Linked DNA regions of Aromatoleum petrolei. The protein of the gene in region 1 interacts with the protein of each later gene in a pairwise test. Links are inferred from orthologs where the notes say so. Each region holds a gene or a part of one and is shown in the gene's direction. Other genes may lie near its edges. The genes, in order: ToN1_RS22430 and ToN1_RS16810.

Evidence for each region.
Region 2: the proteins of ToN1_RS22430 (region 1) and ToN1_RS16810 interact in binary tests that used the Escherichia coli proteins (3 or more experiments, as listed by UniProt). The link is inferred for Aromatoleum petrolei from one-to-one orthologs.

The regions. Positions count from the first base shown.
Region 1 is NZ_CP059560.1:4,899,038-4,902,330, forward strand. Bases 23-3,000 are described here. They hold ToN1_RS22430 (aminoacyl-histidine dipeptidase), read left to right. Parts: upstream 23-756; coding sequence 757-2,244; downstream 2,245-3,000. Other genes in these bases: ToN1_RS22425 (DUF6781 family protein), read right to left, coding at 23-555; ToN1_RS22435 (DUF3820 family protein), read left to right, coding at 2,241-2,450; ada (bifunctional DNA-binding transcriptional regulator/O6-methylguanine-DNA methyltransferase Ada), read left to right, coding at 2,547-3,000. In the rest of the region: more of ToN1_RS22425, read right to left, coding at 1-22; more of ada, read left to right, coding at 3,001-3,293. UniProt on the Escherichia coli protein: Dipeptidase with broad substrate specificity. Requires dipeptide substrates with an unblocked N-terminus and the amino group in the alpha or beta position.
Region 2 is NZ_CP059560.1:3,700,585-3,703,694, reverse strand. What follows is about bases 316-3,110. They hold ToN1_RS16810 (aminopeptidase P N-terminal domain-containing protein), read left to right. Parts: upstream 316-928; coding sequence 929-2,293; downstream 2,294-3,110. Other genes in these bases: ToN1_RS16805 (FAD-dependent monooxygenase), read left to right, coding at 2,280-3,110; murU (N-acetylmuramate alpha-1-phosphate uridylyltransferase MurU), read left to right, coding at 316-876. In the rest of the region: ToN1_RS16820 (aminoglycoside phosphotransferase family protein), read left to right, coding at 1-187; more of murU, read left to right, coding at 196-315.

The DNA.
Region 1 (3,293 bases):
CAGCGTCTGAACGCCGCTTTGCAGCTGCTCGCGGGTGAGCTCTGCGACGGCACGCGTGAGGTCGGCTCCCGCGTTCGCGACGCGGCCGCCGACCGCGGTGCCGCTGTTGCGCGCGTGCTCGGCTAGTTCGTGGAGAGTGGAGCGCGCGAGTCCGGTTGCGCCACGCCCCGCGTCGGCCAGCGTGCGCAGGAAGTTCGATTCCATCGCCCCAAGCTGGTCGAGCGTGCCGCGGATTTCCTGGCGCGAATACTCGCTGCCGCGTCCGACGGCCTCCTTCACGGCGAGCAGTGTCGCCTGGGCGGCTGCTGCGAGGGCCTCGTCCAGCCCGCGCACCGCTTCGCGGATGGCTTCGGTGCGTTCGCGGTCGGGGCGCTCGATGCCTTGTTGCGCGCCCCTGAGCACGGCATCGGTGACCTGTTTGAGCGCGTCGGTGTCCAGCTTGCCGTGCGACAGTGCCCCGAGCGTGATCGTCCGTACACGTTCGGCCACCTTGGCCGGGTCGCCGTCGATCGCGGCACCCACGTCGCGTTCGATGTTTTCGAAGTCCTGGTTCATGACCTTCCCCCGTTCGTACGGCGTCCGGCGGGGCGCCGATGCTGTTGCCACACATTTAAAGTATGGCCTCAGGAAAGGTGGATGGCGATGGAATTTTTGGCGCCATCCAGTCTGCAAGGGCCAGTTGCCGATCGTGCCCTGCGGTCTGGCTGGCTTACCATTGCGCACTTGACCGCTTTGACCGTCCTCGTGCTCCCTGCCATGTCCGATTCCGCTTCGCCCGTCTTCTCTGGCCTCGAACCTGCCCCCGTGTGGGCGCATTTCGCCACGCTGTGCCGTATCCCGCGCGCATCCAAGGCAGAGGGCGCGCTGCGCGACCTGCTGCGCGAGCGCGCTTTGGCGCACGGACTGGAGGTATCGATCGATCCGGCGGGCAACCTGCTGATCCGCAAGCCCGCGAGTCCGGGCTGCGAAGGGGCGCCGGGCGTCGTGCTGCAGGCGCATCTGGACATGGTGTGCCAGAAGGCGGCCGAATCGGCGCACGACTTCTCGCGCGACGAGATCCGCGTGGTTCGGGACGGCGACTGGCTCGCCGCCGCGGAGACCACGCTCGGTGCCGACAACGGCGTCGGCGTGGCGCTAATTCTTGCGGCACTGGAGGACGATTCGCTCGTGCACGGGCCGCTCGAGGCCTTGCTGACGGTGGATGAGGAAGCCGGAATGGGCGGTGCGCAAGGGCTCGACGCCAATGTGCTGCGAGGTCGGCTGATGCTGAACCTGGACACGGAGGAATGGGGAGAGTTCTATATCGGCTGCGCTGGGGGACTGGACGTGAATGTTCGCCGTGAGGGGCGGGCGGAGCAGCCGCCGGTTGGGACGGAGCAGTGGCAGGTCGAGCTGCACGGCCTGCGCGGCGGGCATTCTGGCGTGGACATCCATGAGGAGCGGGGCAACGCGATCAAGCTCCTGGTGCGCGTGCTGCGCGATCTGGAGCGCCGCTTCGACCTGCGTCTCGGTGCGGTCGAAGGTGGTTCGGCGCGCAACGCGCTGCCGCGCGATGCGCGCGCGCGGGTGGCGCTGCGGGCCGGATCCGGCGATGAGTTGGCGCTCGTGCTGGCAGCGTGGCAGGAACGGTTGCGCGAGGAGTTGAAGGGCGTCGATGAGGGCGTGAGCCTGCGGGCGGTGCCCGTCACGGAGGCCGAACCGGTGATGTCAGCGGCGGACCAGGCGGTGTGGCTCGCGTCGCTCCATGCGGCGCCGCATGGGGTGCGTCGCCGCAGTCCGAGCGTGCCGGGTGTCGTCGAGACGTCGAACAACCTCGGCATCGTCGCGCTGGAGCCGGATGGCGGTACATCCAGCTTCATGGTGCGCTCCCTGCTGGACGGTGCGGCAGGCGCGCTCGGCGACGAGATCGTCAGCCTCTTCGCGCTGTCGGGAACGGCGGCCGAGGCATCGGGGCATTACCCGGGCTGGGCGCCGAAGACCGACTCGCCACTGCTCGCGCTGTGCCGCGAAGTGTATCGGCGCGAGCACGGGGTGGAATCGCGCGTGCAAGTGATCCATGCCGGGCTCGAATGCGGGCTCATCGCGGCGAAGTACCCCGACATGCAGATCGTTTCCTTCGGCCCCACCATACGCGGCGCCCATGCGCCGGGCGAACGCGTCGAGATTGCTTCGGTGGGGCGCGTGTGGCACCTGCTGGGGGCGATTCTCGCGGCGATCGCCGGAGAGCGTGCGGAGGCCGCGTGAATCCGGAGAATCTCGAAGCGCTGGTGAGCACTGCGATGCCGTTCGGTAAGTACAAAGGGCGGCTGATTGCCGATCTACCGGGGCATTACCTGAACTGGTTCGCGCGCGAAGGCTTTCCGCCGGGCAAGCTGGGACAACTGCTCGCGTTGATGCACGAGCTGGATCACAACGGCTTGTCCGGATTGCTCGCGCCGCTGCGGAAGTGATTGTGGTGTTGTCGAATTCGAAAGCAAGGACCGGAGTGCGTCCGGGGGTACGCATGTCTACAGTGGGGCTCATCGGATTCTGACGAGGCGATGAACATGTCCAGGCAAATCGAGGCGCGTGCTGCCGCGACAGCGGCCGATCCGCGCTGGGCGGCGGTGCTGGCACGCGATGCGACGGCTGACGGGGCGTTCTGCTACGCGGTGCGGACCACGGGCGTGTATTGCCGGCCGTCGTGCGCGGCACGCACCCCGCGGCCGGAGAACGTGGAGTTCTTCGCAACGGGCGAGGAGGCGCTCCGTGCGGGATATCGCGCGTGCCTGCGCTGCGCACCGGACGGGCCTTCGCTCGCACAGCAGCATGCCGAAGCGGTTTCCGTCTTGTGCCGGCAGATCGAACAGGCGGAGACGCCGCCGACGCTGGAGGCTCTTGCAGGACTCGCGAACATGAGCGCTTTCCATCTGCACCGCGTCTTCAAGGCGGTCACGGGAACGACCCCGCGCGCCTATGCGAAAGCCTGCCAAGCGGCAAGGATGCGGGCGAAACTCGACGACGGGGCATCGGTGACCGACGCGCTCTACGCGGCGGGCTACGGTTCGAGCGGGCGCTTCTACGAAGACTCGGGGCGGACGCTGGGCATGACGGCGAGCAGCTACCGCGCCGGCGGGGCGCGGCAGCAGATCCGTTTCGCGGTCGGCCAGTGCTCGCTGGGGGCAATCCTCGTAGCCAGCACTGCGCGTGGCGTCTGCGCGATCTTCATCGGCGACGATCCCGACACGCTCGTGCGCGACCTGCAGGACCGCTTCCCGCGCGCCGAATTGATCGGCGGGGATGCGGATTACGAA
Region 2 (3,110 bases), 1.2 Mb from region 1 along the record:
CATCAAGGTGCTGGGCATCTTCGCGCGCCTCTACCATCGCGACGGCAAGGACGGCTACCTCGCCGACATGCCGCTGGTGATGGACTACCTGCGCCGCGCCTGCAAGCGCTACCGCGACCTCGGGCCACTGCTGAAGCTGCTCGACCGCCTCGATCCCGAACCGGTCGAAGTCGGCTACACCTTCTGATGCGTGCAATGATCCTCGCCGCCGGACGCGGCGAACGCATGCGTCCGCTGACGGACGCGTGCCCGAAACCGCTGCTGCGGGCGGGCGGCAAGCCCCTGATCGTGTGGCACATCGAACGCCTGCGCGACGCCGGTTTCACCGACATCGCGATCAACCACGCTCACCTCGGCGCGATGATCGAGGCCGCGCTGGGCGACGGCCGCAGCTTCGGCGTGCGCCTGCACTATTCGGCCGAGGCCGAGGCGCTGGAGACTGCCGGCGGCATCCGCCAGGCCCTGCCGCTGCTGGGCAACGCGCCCTTCCTCGTCGTCAATGGCGACGTGTTCTGCGACGCCGACCTCGCGACGCTGCGCGAGCGCGGCACCACGCTCTCGGCCGAGGGCGACCTCGCCCACCTGCTGATGGTGCCTAACCCGGAACACCACCCCGGCGGGGATTTCCGTCTCGCGGACGGGCGACTGCATCGCGACGGCGAACCGCGACTCACCTTCTCCGGCATCGGCGTGTACCACCCGAACCTGTTCGCCGGCATCGCCCCCGGCACACGCGCCGCGCTGGGACCGCTGCTGCGCGAAGCGATGGACGCCGGGTGCGTCGGCGGCACGGCGCACGCCGGCTACTGGCTCGACGTCGGCACCCCGGCGCGGCTCGCCGAGCTCGACGCCCGGCTGCGACAACCCGGCGCCTGAACGCCCCCCGGCGGGTCGGGTCGAATCCGACACCACATGCCATAATCTGCCGATGAATATGCCCCTCGCCCCGAAGCTCGCCCCCCTCGCGCTCGACATCGCCCCTTTCCGCGCCCGCCGCGAGCGCCTGCTCGCCCGCATGAACGCCCAGGGCGGCGGTATCGCGGTGTTGCCGACCGCCCCGGAACGCGCACGCAACCGCGACACGCATTACCCGTTCCGTTACGACAGCTATTTCCACTACCTGACCGGCTTCGGCGAACCGGAGGCGGTGGTCGTGCTGGTTGGCGGCGACACGCCGAAATCGATCCTGTTCTGCCGCGAGAAGAACGAGGAGCGCGAAATCTGGGACGGCTACCGCCACGGCCCCGACGCAGCACGCGAGCATTTCGGCTTCGACGAGGCCTGGACCGTCGGCGAACTCGACCAGCGTCTGCCCGACCTCATGTCCGGCCAGCCCGCGCTGTGGTGCAGCCTCGGCCACGAGGCCGACTGGGACGCCCGCGTACTGCGCGCACTCAACACCGTGCGCGCGAATGCCCGCGCCGGCGCGATCCCGCCCCACGCAATCCGCGACGTGCGCGCCGAACTCGACGAGATGCGCATCATCAAGGATGCCGCCGAAATCGCGATCATGCGCCGCGCCGGCGACATTTCCGGCGAAGCGCACCGCCGCGCGATGGCCGCGACCCGCCCCGGCCGCTTCGAGTACGAGATCGAAGCCGAACTGCTCCATGCCTTCCGCCGCGCCGGCAGCCAGGCCCCCGCCTACCCGTCCATCGTCGCCAGCGGCGCCAACGCCTGCGTGCTGCACTACATCGAGAACGACCGCCAGATGGCCGACGGCGACCTGCTGCTGATCGACGCCGGCTGCGAGCTCGACGGCTACGCCTCCGACATCACCCGCAGCTTCCCCGTGAACGGCCGCTTCAGCGGCCCGCAACGCGACATCTACGAACTCGTGCTCGCCGCCCAGACGGCCGCGAAGGCGGTCATCCGTCCCGGCGCACACTGGAACATGCCGCACGACGCCGCCGTCGAGGTGCTCGCGCAGGGCATGCTGGATCTCAAGCTCCTTTCCGGCAGCCTCGCCGAAGTCCTCGAACAGGGCCACTACCGCCGCTTCTACATGCACCGCACCGGCCACTGGCTCGGTCGCGACGTGCACGACGCGGGCGAATACAAACTCGATGGCGACTGGCGGCTGCTGGCACCGGGCATGGTGCTGACGGTGGAGCCGGGCTGCTACATCCGGCCCGCCGAAGGCGTGCCGGAAGCCTTCTGGAACATCGGCGTGCGCATCGAGGACGACGCCCTGGTCACCGAGGACGGCTGCGAATACATCACCGAAGCGGCACCCCGCACGGTTGCCGACATCGAGGACCTCATGCGCGAGGCCGCCGATGGTGCAGCATGACCTGCTGATCGTCGGCGCCGGCCCGGTCGGCCTTTCGCTCGCCCTCGCGCTCAAGGACAGCGGCCTCGCGATCGCGCTGGCTGATGCACGCCCACGCGATGCTGTCGCCGCGGACCCGCGCGCGCTCGCGCTCGCCCACGGCACACGCCTCACGCTCGAACGCCTGGGCGTGTGGCATGACCTGCCGGCGACGCCCATCCGCCACATCCACATATCGCAGCAGGGCGGCTTAGGCCGCACCCGCCTCGAAGCGGACGAGTACGGCCTGCCCGCGCTCGGCTACGTCGTCCGGGCAGGCGCTCTCGCCGACGTCCTGCGCGAAGCCTTGGAACGCACCGGCATCACGGTCATGGACGAGACCGAAGTCGCCGGACTTGCAACCGGCTCAGACGCAGTTACGGCCAGCCTCGCAGGCAGCGGCAGCACCCTCCACGGCGCCGCCGCCAACGCCCGCCTCGTCGCCTGCGCCGAAGGCGGGCTGCAGGCCGGCACGCCCGACATCGTCGAACGCGACTACGGCCAGCACGCGATCATCGCCGATGTGGGCATCGCGGGTGGCCACGACGAAACCGCCTTCGAGCGCTTCACCAGCGAGGGTCCGATCGCGTTGCTACCCCACGGCCACCAATACGCACTGGTGCATGTCGCCTCGCCCCGGCGCGCCACCGAACTCCTGGCTCTGTCCGACGCCGCCTACCTCGAGCACCTCCAGCACCGCTTCGGCAGCCGTGTGCACCTTGCACACGTCGCCGGGCGGCAACGCTACCCGCTGGTGCTGCGCTACCGCCGCGACCCCGTCGGCCAGCGCACCGTCTGG